3 regions of the Rhodopseudomonas julia genome follow, and region 1 is predicted to be linked to each of the others. Evidence: riboswitches for the same ligand, from Rfam matches in the RefSeq annotation. Region 1 holds a riboswitch; each other region holds the start of a gene.
The links. Region 1 has a riboswitch for cobalamin ahead of J2R99_RS17630 (PocR ligand-binding domain-containing protein). Riboswitches for the same ligand answer to the same signal wherever they lie in the genome.

Region 1 (6,245 bases):
TTGCGATCTTCAAGGATGGCGAAGTCGTCTATACCGCCGACGAGGCGACCGGCGGGACCCAGTTCACTTTGGTACTTTCAGGTGCCCTCGGCGTCTCCTTCGAGGAGGCGGAGGATATCAAGAAAGATCCGAAACGAGCCCGATCACTTTATCCGCTGGTCAGACCGGTGATGCAGAAGGTCGGCAGCATCGTGGCCCGCCATATCGCACCATACGACGTCAAGACCATTCACCTCGTTGGAGGCACAAGCGGCATGCCCGGCATGGCCGAGATCGTAGGCGAGATGACGGGCGTGCCGACAAAGTTGCCGTCCCACCCGATGTTTGTGACGCCGATCGGCATCGCCATGCATGATCGCAAAGACCGTGCATGAGTGAGAAGACGAAGCGGCCGCCCATCCTCGAAGATAGGCGGCCCGAAGGTCACTCCGAGCTGGCCTCCGGCTCCTTCTCGCATCTGCGGAACTGCGCCGGTGTCATGCCTGTCTCACGCTGGAACAGGCGATAGAAATTGGTGACGTTGGCATAGCCGACCTGCTCGGCGACCGCCTCATTGGTCGTGTCGGTCGTCAAAAGCAGGTCTTTGGCGGCTTCGATGCGCTTTTCGGTGAGAAACTGCTTGTAGCTGACGCCGACGCATTCGCGAAAACGGTGCGCAAGATGTGACGGGCTGAGATGCGCGACGTTGGCGACAGCCGCGAGCGACATGTTTTCGTCGGCATAGTTCTCGGAGATGAAGGCGACCGCCCGCTTGACCGGATCTCTCTCCGGCGCACAGGGCGTTGCGGCCGGCGTGACGTCACGAGCGATCTCCGCGTCATTAGCCGACGACGCACTCAATTCCGTGCAAATCTCACCGTGGAGTTTGCGCAGCAATTCGCCGAGCTTCGTCGGACGGATCGGCTTCAAGAGATAATCGAGCGCGCCGATCTTGAGGGCGCGCTGCACATAGGCAAACTCATCATAAGCCGTGAGAAAGATGAGCCGCGTGCGGGGCAGCTCGGCCTTGATGATCGCCGCCGCCTCCAACCCGTCCACGCCGGGCATCTTGATATCGATCAGAATGAGCTCGGGCCGCTCCCGCCGGGCGACCTCGACCGCTTCGGAGCCGTTCTTGGCTTCCCAGACATTGGCGAAGTCGAGAGCCTCTGCGGCAACGACGCGACTGATCGTCGAGCGAATGATCGGTGTGTCGTCGGCCACCAAAAGGCCAGGTCGAACCGAGGACTCCTGCTGAAACGCCCCCTGAAACATGGAAGCAAAACGCTCAGTACGGGCGAGCTCAAGCATTTTCGAGCTGCGCATAGTCGCCGAGTGGCCAGGAAAGCTCAATTCGGGTTCCCTCATTCAGTCTGCTCGTCACTTTGAGATCGAAGTCGTTGCCGTACTCGCTGTCGAGCCGGGTAATGACGCTCTGCAGTCCCAGAGCCGCCCGGCTCCGTTCCGCCTGCTGCAGGACACAACGATCGTTGTTGAGCGCGGCGACCTGAGCCTCGCTCATACCCGCGCCGTTGTCATAGACCTCGATCAAACCGCGATCATCGACCTTGCGAGCCGAAACGCGCACGCGCACCGGCCGTGAGAGCGCTTCGACCCCATGCACGATCGCGTTCTCGGCAAGCGGCTGCAGAACCATGCAGGGGACCGGCCAGTTGCGCAGGCTTTCGTCGAGATCGACTTCAATGCTCAGATGGTCGCCGAAGCGAAGCTGATGGAGGCGCAAGCAGCGCTCGATCATGTCGAATTCTTCGCTGAGCGGCACCAGCGTGGCGAGATTGCGCAGACTGTAGCGGAGGATGTCGCTCAGCATATAGGCGACTTCCTCGGTCTTCACCGCCCTCTCCTCGAAAGCCGTGTAGCCGATGAGCGTCAAGGAGTTGAACAGGAAATGCGGATTGACCCGCGCCTGCAAGGCCCGCAGCTGAGCATCCTGCAGCGCCTTTTCGGTGGCGGCCTTGGCTTTCACCTCCTTGAGGAGGCGCGCCTGGATCAAGTTCGTCTTGCCAATCTCGATGATGTGGCTCGCCGCCAGCATCAGCATCTCAACAGCGGAATCGAGACGGTCACGATCGGCCGCCGGCATGGCGTAGACCGCTTCTTCGAGCTCCGCCGGAGCAATGCCAAGCGAATGGTTTCGGTCGAGCACGTTCCGAATGGTGCGCTCGCGCTCATCTTCGAGCATCACCTGGCCGCACAAAAGGCAGCCGAGATATTCATCTTCGATGATGATCGGCGCAGCGACATCGACGAGCCCGGCATGACAGACATAGGTCGCCGGCCGGCCAGACCGATAGGCGGCGAGCCCCCCGCAAGCGTCGCAGGCATGGCAGCGCCGCAACCCTTCGGTCGTGGAGCGCATCAAACGACACACGGGCTGGAAATTGCTCGCTTTTGTGACGGGCACGCCGTCGCGATCAACTGTCACCGCGGCCATATCCATGGCCTTGGCGAAAGTGTCCTGAATCCGCTGCAACGTCGGGATGTCGACGAAGTCCTGGATCCGCCACTTATGAGTTGGGTAATGCTCTTCCATCAGGATGACCGCTCCGCCCAACGCCGAAATATGACAAGCAAGCGCACGCGCTGCCTGCCGTGACTTTCGTCGCTGGATGCAGACCCCGACATCCCTCGTTATGCATCGACGGCCCACACAGCCCGATGCACATCACCGGCAGGTCTCCTGGCTCGCGGCACCAAGCAAAGGCTACCTTCCCAGCGCTCGCGCGCCAGTGGCACTCCCAGCCCTGCTCTCCGCTCACAGTTGCGGGGGCAGCTACGGTTTCGGCCCTTCTTGGGGAGCCTCACCGTATTCCCTTTTCATCCTCACGCTCGCGCGCTCGGAAACCGGTAACGGGCTTTTACTGGCGCTAACCACGGCTTATGTCAAGTCGGTCTCGCCGTGGGCTGCTTCGTTACCCACTTGCAACAGGAGGAAATTCTATCTTTGGTTTATTTATAACGCCCATAGGTTGCTTCCTGCCATAAAAATGCACCTGGAAGCACCAATTTCTGCAATATTTACATCGGTATTCATAAATAATACTTCGATGTATGACGATTTTTACAGGCATCCCCAGCTGAAGCCAGCCATAATGCCGCAGGCTGTAGAGCCCGACACCCTCGACGCGGGGCACCAGGCATATCGCTCGTTGCAGGTGAGCATATCTATCGGGGCACGATCTCGACAAGAAGAGCCCGGCCTCAGCCGCTCCCTTCGGGCCGCCCCTTCGAGCATAAGGGCGGCCTATGCCGTAAAGCTCTCGGCCCGAGCTATAGAGCCTGGCCATCCTTTCCGAAGAAATGGCAATGGCTCGGATCGAAACTCAGCCAAACGCGCTCACCCGTCGTCACATCGCTGATACCTGCCGTCTCGACCGTGACGAGATCGTCCTCACCGATATTGGCATAAAGAAGCGTGTGGTTGCCGAAGGTCTCGACCACGACGATCTCGGCCGAAATGCCCTGGGTTTCCTCGCGACTGAATTTGATCTCGTGAGGGCGGATACCGAGCACGACATCGTCCCGGTCGATCGCAGCCGGGGGCACTTCCGGGAAAGCCATCTCAACCCCGTTCGGCAGCTTGAGGCGAGGACCACCGTCCGCCGTCCCGGCAACACGCACCGGCAGAAAATTCATCTGCGGGCTGCCGATGAAGCTCGCGACGAACCGCGTCTTCGGCTTGCCGTAGAGCTCAAGCGGCGTGCCGACCTGTTCGATCTGCCCCTCGTTCAAAACCACGATGCGGTCGGCGAGTGTCATCGCCTCCGTCTGATCGTGCGTGACGTAGATCATCGTGGCGTCCATGTCGCGATGCAGGCGCGCGATCTCGATGCGCATCTGGGCGCGCAGGGCCGCATCGAGATTGGAGAGAGGCTCGTCGAACAGAAAGACCTTCGGATCGCGTACGATCGCACGACCGATGGCAACACGCTGGCGTTGCCCGCCGGACAATTGTCGCGGCTTACGCTGGAGAAGCTCCGACAGGCGCAGCATCTCGGCCGCTTCGGTGACCTGCCGCTTGATCTCCGACTTCTCGACCTTCGCCTGCTTCAGTCCGAAGCCCATATTCTCTTCCACGGTCAGATGCGGATAGAGCGCGTAGGACTGAAACACCATCGAGATGCCGCGTTTGGCCGGCGACAGATCCTTCACCGAACGCCCCTCGATCAAGAGGTCGCCGGAGGTGATCTCCTCCAGACCCGCGATCAAGCGCAGGAGCGTCGACTTTCCGCATCCCGACGGCCCGACGAAGACGACGAATTCCCCGGCCTCAACGCCGAGGTCGACGCCACGGATCACCTCCGCGGCCCCGAACTTCTTACGCACACCTCGAAGCTCAACTTGCAGCTCTCGGGCCATGGCGGTCACCTCGTTCAAACGAATGCCGATGGTTTGATGACGGGAACGCTCTCGCCCGCCACAGGATTGAGACGGCGGCGCACCATGGCCGCAGCTCCGATGAGACCGGAATCGTTACCATGCTCGGTCGCCAAGATCCGGGCATCAGCAACCAGATACGGCCAGGTATTTGCCCGAAGATGCCGGCGGATACGATCGAGCAGAAAGCCTCCGGCGAGCGAGATCCCGCCACCGACGACGCAAAGCTCGATCGCGGTGAGATTGATCATCGTGCCGAATGCCTGAGCGATGTAGCGCCCCATCGTCTCGAATGCCGCGTCGGCTCGGGCGTCACCGGCCAGAGCGCGTTCGCGCAAGAGGCTCATATTGAGATCTTCGGCAGCTTCTCCGGTCTGCGCGGCATAGGCGGCAATGATTGCTTTGCCACCGGCGAGATCCTCAAAGGTCCCGCGCAGGCCCTGACGTTCATAAGGATGACCCGGCTCCAGAACCATGGCGCCAAATTCCGGCGGCTTGCCGTCACGACCGCGCACGATACGGCGATCGATCACAAGGGCGCCGCCGATCCCCGTGCCCACTGTGATCAGCGCAAAGCTCGAAACGCGCCTGCCGACACCGAACTCCAATTCTCCGAGCGTGGCACAGATCGCGTCGTTGTCGGTTGCGGCGGGCACGTTCAACCGCCTGGCGAGCTCTTCTGCAAGCGAGCCGCCCTGAAGAAGCGGGACGTTGCCCGTGCCGTCGAGTGGCAGGCCAGTGGCGGGATCCGCATAGCCGGGGGCCGCGATGCCAATCGCCTCAGGCGCCGCGGCAACCGAGCGGGCCAAGGCGTCGAGGCTTTCGGCGGCCTCCTCTGCGAGGGCTTCGAAGCTTGCCAGCGACAGAAATGGAAGCGCGTTCTTGGCGACGACGACGCCTTTGCCGTCGACGATGCCAAGCTTCACCGACGATCCGCCGACATCAACCGCAAAAAGGAATTCGGGCGTCAAACGGCCTCTCCGACCTTGATGCCGAGCCGCTTGGTCATGCCTGGATAAGGCATATCCTCCGGGACGAGGCCACGCTCTGCGGCAAGATCGATCGCCAGCCACTGAAACGGCACGACGGCGCTCAACGTATCGAAACCGGCCGTCGCCTCTCCCGGTGCCGGCCAGACGATTCCGGCGGGCTCTTTGCCCGCGAGATCGAAAATGAAGCCCGTCAAACCGTAATGCGCCATCGCAGCCACAACGCGTCGCGCCAGATCGAGCTCGTCCGCATTCGAAGCAAGCGCAATCGTCACGCTCTTCTTGGTGAGACCATGCAGACGTCCGTGGCTCGCCTCCTCGGTTTCGAGACCGAAGGAGGGAATGCCGGCCATCTCCGCCACTTTCAAGGATCCCTCCAGGGCAGAACCGTAATGCCGCCCCTGCCCCAGCACGGCGATCACATCGGCGCCGGCGAGCTTCGGAGCCAGATTGGTGGACCAGATGCGCGCCGTCTCAATCAACTCTGCGTAAGCCTCGACGAAACCGTTTGCCGCTCCCGGCATCGCCTTGCCGCTGAGCGCCAGGCCGATCAACCGTAGCGCCAGAACGCTCGCAGTGTAGCCCTTGGTCTTGGGGCCGACGGTCTCGTCCTCGACCGGAAGCCAAACGAGATTCACATCACAGGCGGCAAGCGGCGCATCCCGTCCGGCCGTCACCACGATGACGTCCATGCCCTCTTTGCGGGCCTGTTTCGTCGCTGCGATCGTATCGCTGCTGTTGCCCGACTGGGACAGCACGATAGCAAGGCTCTTTGCGACACGTCGCTCGCCGGTCTCGGCAAGGAAGGTCAGCGGGCTGCGCAGCGCAAGCTCGGCAGGGAGACCGGAAAAGCTGTCGGAGGCGGCAAGGAGCGCATTC
Region 2 (6,245 bases), on a different contig from region 1:
CTCGCGGTTGATGTAGAAGGCGTCGGTCCACACCCAGTCCTTCTGCTCGCCGTTGTAGTCGACCGAGACGTTGACGTTGGCACGGCCTTGAAGGAAGGCGTAGTTGACGACGAGGCTGGCGACGTTTTGCGGCCGGCGGATCAAGTCGTTGCCGGTCGCGTCCTCGCCGTCCGTATAGGTGTAGGAGCCGGTCACCGTCACATTGTCGAGCGGCTCCACCGTCAGCGCGACTTCCACACCATCGATCTTGGATTCACCCGGCTGGTTGATCGAGGTCTGCCCCGAGCCGGTGATGAGGTTCGAGATCTCCTGATTGAAATAAGTGACATCGAACGAGGCGCGGTTCGCCCAGAACGCCTGCGTGACGCCGACGTCGAAGCCCTTCGCCTCTTCCGGCTCGAGATCGGGATTGCCACGATAGGTGTTGGTGTAGCCGTAGAGTTCGAAGAGCGTCGGGTTCTTTACGCCGGTGCCGTAGGAAGCATGCAGCTTGGTGCCGGTCTGGCGGAAATTGTAGGCGCCGGTCAGCCGGTAGGTGGTGGCATCTTCGAAGACGTCGTTCTGGTCGTGGCGGAGGCCGGCCGTCAGCGACAGATCCTCAAACAGGCTCAGCTGATACTGGCCGATGAAGCCCGTCGAGGTGATGGAGCGATCGAAGGAGGACCAGGCACTGTCCGAGACGGCGCTGTCTTCGCCCCGCTCCACGCCTAGGGTGAGCGTATGCCCGGCATTGGCGATGGCGGGCGTATCGAACATGAAGGTCGAGCGGTAATCGAACTGCAGCCGCTCGCCTTCGTAAGTGCTCGTGACCGTGGTCGGATCGAGATCGCGATAATCGCGGTTCTGATCGGTATAGGAGATGCCGGCGAGCTGTTCCCAATGCCCGTCGAGGAGCGTCACCTTCGCCTGGGCGCGCGTGAAAAGCTGGTCGCCCTTCATGTCCTGGTTGGAATCGAGCGGGCCGGTATGGCCGACGGAGGGCAGGAAGCCTTCCGAATCGAGATCCGTGCGCAGGCGCGTGTAGCGTGCAACGCCTGAAAGGTTCAGCCAGTCGGTGACGTCGACGCCGCCCTTGGCGAAGAGCGTGCCGTTTTCGTAGCCGTCGTCTTCCGTGTTGCCGAGCCGTTTGTCCGCAACGGAGACGCCGTCGGTGCGCACGCCGGAGGCGCCGGCGAGAAAATCGTAGTTGGCGCCCGCCGTGCCAACGGTGGCGTTGCCGCTCAGCGTCTTGTGCGAGCCGGCTTCAAGGCGGGCCGTCAGATGCGTGCCGGGTTCGGCGCGGCGGGTGATGATGTTGACGACGCCGCCGATCGCGTCGGAGCCGTAGAGCGCGCTCTGCGGTCCCCGCAGCACCTCGATGCGTTCGATGTTGTCGGCAAGAAGATGCGCGAAATCGAATTCCGAGCCCCGGGCGGGATCGTTGACGGGGATGCCGTCGACGAAAATCTTGGTCTGGTTGCCTTCAGAGCCCCGGATTCTGAGCTGCGTGAACTGGCCGCGCGGGCCGGCCGCATTGATTGAAACGCCCGGCACCTGGCGCAGCGCCTCCGCGGCGTCATGGATATTCTGCGCCTGCAGCTCTTCGCCGGTGATGACCGTCACCGCGCTGCCGACCTGCGTGAGGGGCGTCGCCGTCAGGTTCGCCGTGACGGACAGTTCGGGGAGTTCGACGACGTCATCGTCCTGCGCGGCAGCCGGAGACATTCCGGCGGAGACAAGAAGGCCGGCGCAAACGGCAATGAAGCGTTGCGGCGGAACGCCTTCACGCGAGGGGCGAGAGAAAAACACGAGATGACCTCAAGGCGGCGCACGGCCGGTTGGCACATCACCGCGATCGAGGACGCTTCATGCGCGGGTGCTCATGAAGTCTATCCCATCGGCACATCCCCGACCGACGTGACCGCGCGTGACCACGGTTGACGGCAGGTCTCCTGACTTGCGGGTCATGATCGCGTCGCCGCCTTCCCGGTACCCTCGGGGCCAGTGGCATTGTGACGAGCGATTCGCCGCTCACAGTTGCGGGGACAGTCGCGGATTTGAGCATAGCCCGCACCGCGTTCCCTTTTCAGCCTCCAAGGAGGCACCGTCAGAGAGAGCGGACCACGATCTCGCCTGTGTCGTCAAGATGAATTGCAGGCGCATGGACTTGATGGGAAGGCGCTTTCGCAGTCGCGAGAGGCGATTGGAGGCAGCCGGCGCCTTTGCGGACGAGGTTCCCGCGGCTTCAATTGAGGCAGGGCGAGAATGGCAAAAGGCCGCAGAAGAGGACCAGGCCACGGGGGCTCATAGCGACTTTCGGCGAAGCCGGGCTTCCTTCCGAGTGATCGGAAGAAAGTCCGCCTTGACGTCTTGCTTCGCGGTGCGCTTGAGCCGGGAAGGTGCCCAGGCACGTCCGCGATCCGGGGCCCGGCATTTGCGATCTGGGGGCGGTGCTTTGCGCTATCGGGAGGTTTTCGACATGGTCATGGCAGCTAAGGCTTTGCGCGTTGAGAGCGCGGGGGGAGCGCGATGAACGTGCCGGAGATTGGGCTGGAGAATGGGCAAGAGAATGGGTTGGAGCGCCCTGCGAACGGCTTCACCAGGCTGATCGACATCGTCTTTCCCGGCGACGCCAATCACCACGGCACGCTCTTCGGCGGCATCGGCCTTGCGCATATGGACAAGGTCGCCTTTCTCGTCGCCTCGCGCTACGCGCATGTCGATTTCGTCACCGCCTCCTGCGAACGCATCGATTTTCATGTCCCGGCGCATGTGGGCGAAATCGTCGAGCTGACGGGAAAGGTCGTTCGCGTCGGCCGCCGTTCGCTCAGCGTTGAAGTCGATCTCGTCGCCGAAGCGCCGCTGTCCGGCGAACGGCGCTTGTCGACGCGTGGCGTCTTCAACATGGTGGCCGCCGATACGCTGGAGCGATATGGCGGGGCGCTGCCCCCCTTGTCGGACGGGCCGGAAATGCCGACGCCTCAAAGCGGCTCGACCGAGATCGTCTTTCCCGATCAGACGAGCCATTACGGCAGCCTCTATGGCGGCCATGTGCTCGCCGCGATGGGCAAATCGGCGTTTGTCGCGGCGACCCGCCATTGCCGGAAGATCGTCGTCATGGCGTCCTCTCAACGTGTCGATTTCATGGATCAGGTATCGACCGGCGAGATGATCGAGCTGCAGCCCGCGATCGTGGCGACGGGGCGCTCCTCGATGACCGTCGAGGTGACCATGGTTGCCGAGGCGCTCCTGTCGGAGAACCGCAGGCTGTGCGGCAAGGGGACGTTCGTGATGGTCGCCGTCGACGAGAACCACCGCCCGGTCGCGATCGCCTGAGCGCTTTTCGGGGTTGAGGAGATGCCGCAAGTCGGATGAGGTTGTCAGCGGCGAGGCTGGAGGCCAGGCTTGGGGACGGGCTTGGCTCGCTCGTCAATCGTTCCCTGGCGCCGTATCCTCTGGCTCACCCTGCCGCCAATAAGCGACCACGAGGTGATCCTGTTTCTTCAGCCCGCGCTCGGTGCGCAGATGGTTGCGGATCGCCTTAAAGGCGTTGAACTCGCAAGCCGCCCAGACATAGGGAGAGGCGGCATCGGGCGGGAATTCGACGGCACGGACGGCCTCGCTCAGGCGAAGGCCCGGCCTGTCGGCGCCGCGGTGGATCCATTCGACCTCAATCGCACCACCGCCCATCGGCTGCTCGTCCTCAGCGCCCGCAACCTCGATCAAAACGCGGCCCGGCGTGTCGGCGGGAAGAATCTCCAGGAAACGGCTGATGGCAGGAAGCGCCGTTTCGTCGCCGGCAAGAAGATACCAATCGCGACCGCGCACGATGCTGCCTCCTGAGGGACCGGCAAGCCCCGCCATCACTCCGGGTTGTGCGTGCACGGCGAATGCCGTGCCGGGACCAGCGTCGTCATGGAGAACGAAGTCGATGTCGATTTCGCCTGTGGCCGGGTTGCAGCGCCGCACCGTGTAGCGCCGCATTGCGGGTGTGGGTGTTTCCGGGTCCCATTGCAGGAGGCCGTCTCGCCCGACTTTCGGCCAGATCAGTTTGCCGCCCTCGGGTGGGATGATCAGGCCGAGATGCAGATTGTCGTCATCGGCGAAGCGCTCGAGATCCTCACCCGCAAAGGTGATCCGGCGCATGTGCTGGGTGATGTCGTGCATCTTGCGGACGCTGACGGGGCGGAAGTTCGGCGGCGTTTCGATATCGTCGCCATCCCCCGCCCAGACGATTTCGGGCGACGGCGCGCCGGCGAATTCCTTGAGATGGGCGGCAAGCGCCATGCGCATGTAAAAGAGACCCGAGATGTCCCGAGCTTCTGCTTCGAGCTCGATGGCTTCACGCAAAGCGCGCAGGGAACCGTTCCCGAAATCGTAGAAAATCCGATGGAAGCTGCCGTCACGGCGGACGTCTGTGTCATATTCGGCGAGATAGGTGCAGACGGCTGCAATGATCGGCTCGGGGTCGGCGACCGAGACGACGGCTCTGGCTCTCAGATTGCTCATGGGAACCTATCCTCTTGCAACGAAGGTGCAGCCGGCAGGCAAACCAGCTGGGGAGAGTGCGCCGGCCGCCCCTGTCTGCGTGTCGGAGAGACGGCCGGCGCATGGTTCGCGCCCCGCATCCGTCGAAACGGTCGCTGGCGATGCGCGCGGGATCGCGACTGGCACCCCATATCACCGAAACCCGGGCAAGCAAATAAAATATGCGTTTTTAAATCATATTATCTGGCGAGGCGGTCCGACCGTCTGTTGGGACGGCCGATCCGGTCGCTTCGGCGCGGCTTTCGTCCGCCATCGCTTCCCAACGGTTGACGGTGATCCGTTGCGGGGTCGTTTTCAGATGCGGTGGCGTCTATTCCTGGGGCATAGTGCCGGACAAAAGGCGCCAATGGCAGGCGGTATGGAACGGATCACCATCACTCTCGAAGAAGACCTCCTCAGGGAGATCGATGCTTTGAGCGAAGAGCGCGGCTATCAGAGCCGCTCCGAGGCGTTGCGCGACATGGCCCGCGAGGTTCTGGCGCGCGAGGCGATCGAATCAGGAGAGCCGCTCGGCAACGACCAGCTCTGTTACGGCTCTCTCACCTATGTGTACGATCACGAGATCCGCGACCTGCCGAACCGGCTCACGGACAATCATCACGCCCATCATGCGCTGTCGATCGCCACGACGCATGTGCACATCAATGCACAGAACTGCCTTGAGGTGTCGCTCCTCGCCGGCACCGCGGGCGATCTGCGCAAATTTGCCGACAGCGTCAGCAGCCAGCGGGGCGTGCGCTATGGCAAACTCCACATCATACCGCTGATCGGCCGGCTGAGCGGACCCCTGACGGGAGCTCTGGCAAGCGGCGGGGACGGTTCCCCGCATTCCGGCGGATCGCATGATGATCACGATCACTGAGGCGCCGGTGCGCCGATAGCGACATTCCGTCCGTGTGAAGGCTGAGGTCCGAGACGTCGGCATGAGGAAAGCGGCGGGGCGGCGGGGCGGCGGTTTGACCCGACGAAACGCCATGCCTTTTTCCGGCGAACATGCAGGGCTGGGTCCCGCCGGCGGGGTTGACACGTAGGGGAAGTATGAGGGTACTGGAATAGTTCATACTCCGTCCTTCTCCCCTCAAGGCCGATGTTTAAAACTCTCCGCGTGATCGCGTTCTGTGTGGGCGCAGCCCTTTCCCTCGTGCCGAGTACCTCGGCTTGGGCCGGTGCGACTCTCAACTTTTCATGGCCCGTGAATGTCGGGTGGCTCAACCCGCATCTTTATTCCCCGAATCAGATGTTCGCGCAGAACATGGTCTACGAGCCTTTGGTGCGCTACCGCGCCGACGGCACGCTGGAGCCTTGCCTGGCGCAAACCTGGCAGGCATCGGAAGACGGCAAGACCTATACCTTCAAGCTGCGCAAGGGCGTGACCTTCTCCAACGGGGAGGTGTTCGATGCGGCCGCGGCCAAGGCCAATTTCGACGCCATTCTGGCCAATCGATCGCGCCATGCCTGGCTCGAACTCGCCAACCAGATCGTCTCCGTCGAGGCCGTCGACAGCGACACGCTCAAACTGACCTTGAAGGATAGCTATTACCCGCTGCTCCAGGAACTCGCGCTGCCGCGTCCGTTCCGTTTCATGGCGCCCTCCATGTTCAAGGACGGCGGTACGAAGGACGGCATTGTCGCCCCCGTGGGAACAGGACCGTGGAAGCTGCAGGAAACCCGCCTCGGCGAGCGGGACGTGTTCGTTCGAAACGACAGCTATTGGGGTG
Region 3 (6,245 bases), 680 kb from region 1:
CGCGCTATGTGGAGCGTATGCAATGAAATCCCGCGGCGAGATATCCTCATTCCTGCATGCGCTGCCGGCTGCGGCAAAGCTCCTGGTTCTGGCGGCCGCGGGCACAGGGCTGGTCCTCGTCGGCAGTCTTCCGGTTCTCGCCGGAGCGTTCCTCGGGACCCTGATCCTTTACTGGCTTGCAGGCATTTCGCAGCAGAAGGCATTCCAGCAATTGCGCCCGCTGTTGTGGCTGTTGGTGCTTCTCTTTGTCGTCCAAGGCTTCTGGCAGTCATGGGAAATTGCGGGACTCGTCGTCCTGCGGATCTCGACGCTCATCCTTCTGGCTGCGTTTGTGACGCTGACGACACGCACGGACGCACTGATAGCGGCTGTTGAAAGGGCGCTCACGCCGCTTCGGCGCTTCGGCGTCAATCCCGCCAAGGTCGGTCTCGCCTTTTCTCTGGCGCTCCGGTTCATTCCGGTCATCGCGCAACAGGCGAACGATATCCGTGACGCGCAGCGGGCGAGGGGGCTTGGGGCCAATCCCGTCGCGCTCGCCTTGCCGCTTATTGTCCGGACCCTTCGAATGGCGAGCGATGTTGCCGATGCGATCGATGCGCGCTCGCCCTACAGTGATCACTCTGGCGACGAAGGCGAGCTGCCGCCGCGCTTCGTTCTCGAGCCGAATACGTCCAATGCGAGGATGTCATGCAACGACGCGGAACCACAACTAAAGACATAGTCTACATCGCCCTTTTCGCCGCTTTCATGGCTGCGCTTGGGATTTTCCCGCCGGTGATGCTGCCGCTGATCGGCGTGCCCATCACCGCTCAGTCGATGGGACCGATGCTGGCTGGAGCCATCCTGGGGGCGCGCCGGGGCGCGCTGTCGATTCTACTCTTCCTCGCGCTCGTCGCCGTCGGACTGCCGCTCCTTGCCGCCGGTCGCGGCGGTCTTGGCGTCTTCTTCGGCCCGACCGCCGGCTACCTTTTCGGTTGGGTCGCGGCCGCCTTCGCCGTCGGACTTTTGCACGAATGGGGCTGGAACCGGCTTAATGTCGTCACGTCGTTCGTCTTCTGCGCGCTCGGCGGCATCGTGGTGCTTTATGCTATCGGTATCCCGTGGACCGCGATCAATGTCGGCCTGCCGCTGACGAAGACCGCGATCGCATCGGCAGCGTTTATCCCGGGAGATCTGGTCAAGGCCGGTCTCGCCGCCATCATCGCGGTTTCCGTAAAGCGCTCTTATCCGATCATTCAGCGGACGGCATAGATAGCGCGTTTCCGCTAACGGGGCGGTCAGCCGAGATAGAGGAGGCCGGCCGCCACGAAGCCCGCAAGGCCGATAAGGGTCGGCACGATGGTACCACCCTTCCACACGGCGATCGTGAAGGCGATGACGACGCAGATGATCGCGACCGCGGACCCGAGGAGCGGCGCATCGTGAAACAGGCCCTGGCCTGAGCGCAACGCCGATGTCGCGACGATACCGCCCAGAATGCCGTAACCTGCCCGGTCGAAGAATTCGCGGATGCGTTCACCTCCGATCGCCTCGCGCGCAAACAGCGGTACGAGTCGCAACAGCAGCGTTCCAAGGCCGGCGCCGACCGCAACCGCCCAAAGCTGCCAGTGAGAGAGAGCGTCAGGCATTCTTTTGTTTTCCTTGATCGACCAGCATGCTGAGGCCTGCCACGACGAGGGGCAGGACGAGAAGCGCGGATGCGCCCATGAAGGGCACACCGACCGGCACGAGAAGTGCGCCGAAGAGGGCGTTCACCATCAATGGTCGCAGCTTCTTTTGGCGGGCGATCAGCGTGGCGAAATAGATTGGGATCATCGCTCCCAAGGTGGCGCCAACGATAACTGGCACGGAGGCTGCGAGCTGGTGGCCAGCCACGGCGCCTATGACGGCGGAGAGCGAGCACATGCCTCCGACCATGCCGCAATAAAGAATCGGTCGTGGCGGCGGCTCCTCCATGAGGCGGGGGAGGATGACGGCGAAGGAACTCGCCGAAATCAGGCCGACACCGCCCAGGGCGCGCCAGAATGTCGTCTCCGGCAAGCGCGCCAGGACCGAGGCGACCATGACGATGAAGCGCAGATTGACGATGATGACGGCGACGACAGCTGCGGCCCATGCGGCGGCGGTTGCGCCTTCGCTCGTCAGGATCTGCATGGCGGCAGCCTGAGCGGGCGCGGCGACCGTCAGGCTGGTCATCAACGCTGTCTGCACGGCGTTGAGACCGGCTTCGGCGCTAAGCTGGCCGACGCCCATGAACATCACGAGGAAAGTGAGAATCACGACGAGAGCGTCGCCGGCGGCAATGCGGAAAACGTGTGCTGCGGACGTCTCTTCGTCGCTGGAGAGGTCTGGGGAGTCTGTCATCGCATCGGGGGATGTATCTCAATGTAGAATATTGGATACCCCTTTATTCCAGCTCAATTATTGTGTCCAGAAAAACTAATCGATATGAATAAACTTCATTTCGGAAAGTATTCACGCGTCTGTGCGTGCGACTACATGAGCCGTGTTTTCTTGTTCTGCGGTTTTGACTGCGCGTGGGCCGGCGTCACGAATCTCTATGCGATCGAGAGGCTCTTCTTAAATGAGGCTTGGGTGCTCAGATCACACCATGCGGGGTTTGTGCGCACCGCGAATCGCATTGGACTCTCGCCATTGAGGACGAAAGGCGATCGTTTCAGGTTTTTTGTGTCGATGAAGACGGGACCGAGCTTCGTGTGGCCTGGCCGCACTGCCCAAGGCGGGCAGATCCTGGCGCACATGGTTTCTGGCGCTCACCGTGCGGACACGGTTTCGACGATATCGTGGGATGAGAAGAGAAGGAAGGTGGCTCCCCGGGCCGGACTCGAACCAGCGACCCAGCGGTTAACAGCCGCTTGCTCTACCAACTGAGCTACCGGGGAATTGGGGCGCGATATACCAAACTCATCGGGCATTGCAAGCATCCTTTCGCAGCCCATTTTTGACGCATGCAAAACAGGCAGGAAGCCGAAGTGGTGAATAACGACAGCAGGCGGCGCTCGCGCCTCCATCTTTTTGGCCGGCAGATGCCTCTGCCGCACAGCCCGCTTTTGCGTGTTGGTATCGGGATTTTGCTGATTCTCGGCGGTTTTTTCGCGTTCCTGCCTGTGCTCGGCGTGTGGATGCTGCCCCTCGGCCTGATCGTGTTGTCGATCGACATTCCCGCGGTGCGGCGTTGGCGGCGACGGTTCACTGTGTGGATCTATACGCACTATCCTAGTGTGGCGCGGCGATTCGACGTCGCCGCGCCTGCGGGTAATGGCAAAGCGGCTGTCGCGGGTAAAATCGATTCGGAAACGCCCTTCGTTTCGCCGGATGAGACACGCGCGAGCGAAACGGAGCGGTCGACGGAATCGCGCTTGCGGCAGTCTTCCGATTCCGTTTAGTCTTTGAAATGGTTCCGGTTCCCGAAAGGTGCACAGCACCAGGGGATCAAAAGGGAATGCGACAGGGACGACCCAGATCGGGGTCCCTCATCCGCAGCTGCCCCCGCAACTGTACGCGGCGAGCCCCCTGCACAAGCCACCGGCAACGGGAAGGCGCAGAAGGGGCTGAGACCCGCAAGCCAGGAGACCTGCCGGACCAGGGCAACTCGAACGCCGTCGGAGGGACGGTAAAGGGGATAGCATGCAAGGTTCGGGAAAATTTCCCTCGGCAATTCTAGCCAGGACGGGTGCCGGGAGCGCTGCATCGACCTCGGGCGAACATCGCGCGAGCGTCGAGTTTGGTTTCGCGGGCATGCTCGTGCGGTGCCCTGCGCCTGACCTTTCAGGAAGCTCTTCCTCGCCGCACTGCCGCTGAGGCAGATATGTTTCTTCCCATTCAAGGTGTAGCCGCGGGGCAGGCGGCCCTCATGCCAACCGGCACGACGGCGAGCAGCCGGCCGCTTGAATTGCATGCCTTGTCCCTGGAATCCTCATGATGACGACGGCACTCGTTTTGGGGGGCGCCCGCTCGGGAAAAAGCGCCTACGCGGAACGTCTCGTGGAGGAAAGCGGGCTCACCCCCGTCTATGTGGCGACCTGTCCTCCTTCGCAGAACGACGCGGAGATGCGTGAGCGCATCGCCGCGCATCAGGCGCGACGCGGGCCGGCATGGCGCACGGTCGAAGAGCCGATCGCGCTTGCGGCAGTCATCGCCAGGGAGGCCGCGCCGGAGCACGCGCTGCTCGTCGACTGCCTGACACTCTGGCTCTCCAACATCTTGTTTGCCGAAGAGGACCTCGCGGCGCGCACGCGTGAGCTTTGTGCAGCCCTCTCCTCAGCGAAAGGGCCCGTCATCTTCGTTTCCAACGAGGTCGGCCTCGGCATCGTACCCGATAACGCCCTTGCTCGTCGCTTTCGCGATGCGCAAGGCCGTCTCAACCAGGAAATCGCCCGCTCGGCTGAGCTTGTCGTCTTCATGGCGGCCGGTCTGCCTCTGGCACTGAAAGGACAGCTTCCTTCATGACAAACACTTCGGAACGCATCCCCGCGACGATCATCACCGGCTTTCTCGGAGCCGGAAAGACGACGATCATCCGCCATATCCTCGAGAACGCGAACGGCAGAAAGATCGCGCTCATCGTCAACGAGTTCGGAGATACGGGCTTCGACGGAGGCATTCTCTCCGATTGCGGCAGTCCCGCCTGCGGCGAGGAGGACATCGTCGAACTTTCCAACGGCTGCATCTGCTGCACGGTGGCCGATGACTTCTTGCCCGCGATGGAAGGCCTCCTCGCTCGCGGACAGGCGCCGGACCACATCGTCATCGAAACCTCGGGTCTCGCTTTGCCGCAGCCGCTCGTCAAAGCCTTCGCCTGGCCTGCTGTCCGCGACCGGGTGACCGTCGACGGGGTGGTGACCGTCGTCGATGCCGAGGCCGTCGCGGCCGGGCGTATGGCGAGCGATGAAGCGAAGCTCGTCGCGCAACGTGAAGCCGACCAGTCGCTCGATCATGACGATCCGATCGAGGAATTGTTCGAGGATCAGCTGCGCTGTGCCGATCTCATCATCCTGTCGAAGAGCGATCTCGTCGATGAAGAGGGCATGATGCGCGTGGAAAAGCGCGTCGGAGAGGACAAGCGCGTGGCCGCGTCGCTCATTCGCGCCATACATGGCATCGTGCCGCCTGAAGTGCTTCTGGGCGTCGGAGCCGGGGCGGAGGACGATAGCGAGACGCGGCTTTCGCACCATGAGATGGAAGGCGAGGAGCACGAGCACGACGATTTCGATTCCTTCAGCATCGCCGTCACCGCACCCGACAAGGCCGAGGCCGAAGCGCGCATCGCCAAGGCACTTGCCATGCCCGGCGTCCTGCGCATCAAGGGACGTCTCGCGGTCGACGGCAAAAAGGTGCCGCTGGTCGTTCAGGCCGTGGGTCAGAGGCTGGAGAGCTGGTTCGACCGTGGCGACGGCGATTCGTCAGGCGAACCGAAGCTCGTGGTGATCGGCCTGTCCGATGTTGATCGGGCGGCCGTCACGGAGGCCCTCGGAGGCTGAATTGCATATCTTCAAGGGCCAGAGCCGGGGGCTCGACGCGGCCTCCGAAGCGGTCGATCTCGATCAAAGCCCGGGCGACATCGTCATCCTTTCTGCAGCTGATACGGAGATTGCCGGCTTGGCTGCGGCGGCGAACCGGCTGCCGGGTGATTTTCCGGCGACGCGGCTCGCCAATTGGATGGCGCTCGCGCATCCCTATTCGGTCGACCTCTATGTCGAGAAGGTGCTGGCCGAGGCGAAGCTGATCGTCGTCCGGCTTCTCGGCGGTGTCGGCTATTGGCGCTATGGCGTCGAGGAGACGCTGCGGATCGCGCGTGGCTCCGGCGCCAAAGTGGCGCTGATGCCGGGTGATACGAAATGGGACGGCGATCTTGCCGCCGAGGGCACGCTCGGCGCCGATGAAACGCGGCTTCTCTGGTCTTATCTGGCCGAGGGCGGGGCGGAGAATTTCGCAAACGCGTTGCGCTTTTCGGGCCATCTCCTCGGGTACGACGCTGCTCCTCCGCCGCCGAAGACGGTGCCGGCTTTCGGCGTTTACGAGGCCGGCCTAAAGCCGGATGCCAAGGGACCGACTGCGGCAATCGTCTTCTACCGCGCCCTCGTGCAATCGGGTCAGACGGCGCCGGTGGAAGCGCTTTCTACGGCTCTTGCCGAACGGGGACTGCGGCCGCTTCCGGTTTTCGTCTCAAGCCTCAAGGCGGCGGCGGACAAAGAGTTCGTAACGGGGCTGTTTCAGGAGCACGA

Region 2: it holds a riboswitch for cobalamin, as region 1 does, so the genes downstream of both, J2R99_RS03805 (TonB-dependent receptor plug domain-containing protein) here and J2R99_RS17630 (PocR ligand-binding domain-containing protein) in region 1, are expected to answer to the same signal.
Region 3: it holds a riboswitch for cobalamin, as region 1 does, so the genes downstream of both, cobU (bifunctional adenosylcobinamide kinase/adenosylcobinamide-phosphate guanylyltransferase) here and J2R99_RS17630 (PocR ligand-binding domain-containing protein) in region 1, are expected to answer to the same signal.

The regions. Positions count from the first base shown of each region.
Region 1 is NZ_JAUSUK010000002.1:1,791,372-1,797,616, forward strand. It holds gene eutJ (ethanolamine utilization protein EutJ) at 1-374, shown strand, start outside; gene J2R99_RS17625 (response regulator transcription factor) at 424-1,203, opposite strand; gene J2R99_RS17630 (PocR ligand-binding domain-containing protein) at 1,283-2,533, opposite strand; cobalamin riboswitch at 2,654-2,864, opposite strand; gene J2R99_RS17635 (ABC transporter ATP-binding protein) at 3,271-4,359, opposite strand; gene J2R99_RS17640 (ROK family protein) at 4,374-5,348, opposite strand; gene J2R99_RS17645 (SIS domain-containing protein) at 5,345-6,245, opposite strand, start outside.
Region 2 is NZ_JAUSUK010000001.1:805,570-811,814, reverse strand. It holds gene J2R99_RS03805 (TonB-dependent receptor plug domain-containing protein) at 1-1,788, opposite strand, end outside; cobalamin riboswitch at 1,905-2,103, opposite strand; gene J2R99_RS03800 (acyl-CoA thioesterase) at 2,554-3,315, shown strand; gene J2R99_RS03795 (DUF2218 domain-containing protein) at 3,409-4,488, opposite strand; gene nikR (nickel-responsive transcriptional regulator NikR) at 4,886-5,389, shown strand; gene nikA (nickel ABC transporter substrate-binding protein) at 5,615-6,245, shown strand, end outside.
Region 3 is NZ_JAUSUK010000002.1:1,109,038-1,115,282, forward strand. It holds gene J2R99_RS14510 (energy-coupling factor ABC transporter ATP-binding protein) at 1-26, shown strand, start outside; gene J2R99_RS14515 (energy-coupling factor transporter transmembrane component T) at 23-721, shown strand; gene J2R99_RS14520 (biotin transporter BioY) at 748-1,251, shown strand; gene J2R99_RS14525 (AzlD domain-containing protein) at 1,278-1,628, opposite strand; gene J2R99_RS14530 (AzlC family ABC transporter permease) at 1,621-2,364, opposite strand; tRNA gene J2R99_RS14535 (tRNA-Asn) at 2,828-2,903, opposite strand; gene J2R99_RS17755 (hypothetical protein) at 2,994-3,407, shown strand; cobalamin riboswitch at 3,406-3,617, shown strand; gene cobU (bifunctional adenosylcobinamide kinase/adenosylcobinamide-phosphate guanylyltransferase) at 3,940-4,470, shown strand; gene cobW (cobalamin biosynthesis protein CobW) at 4,467-5,501, shown strand; gene cobN (cobaltochelatase subunit CobN) at 5,503-6,245, shown strand, end outside.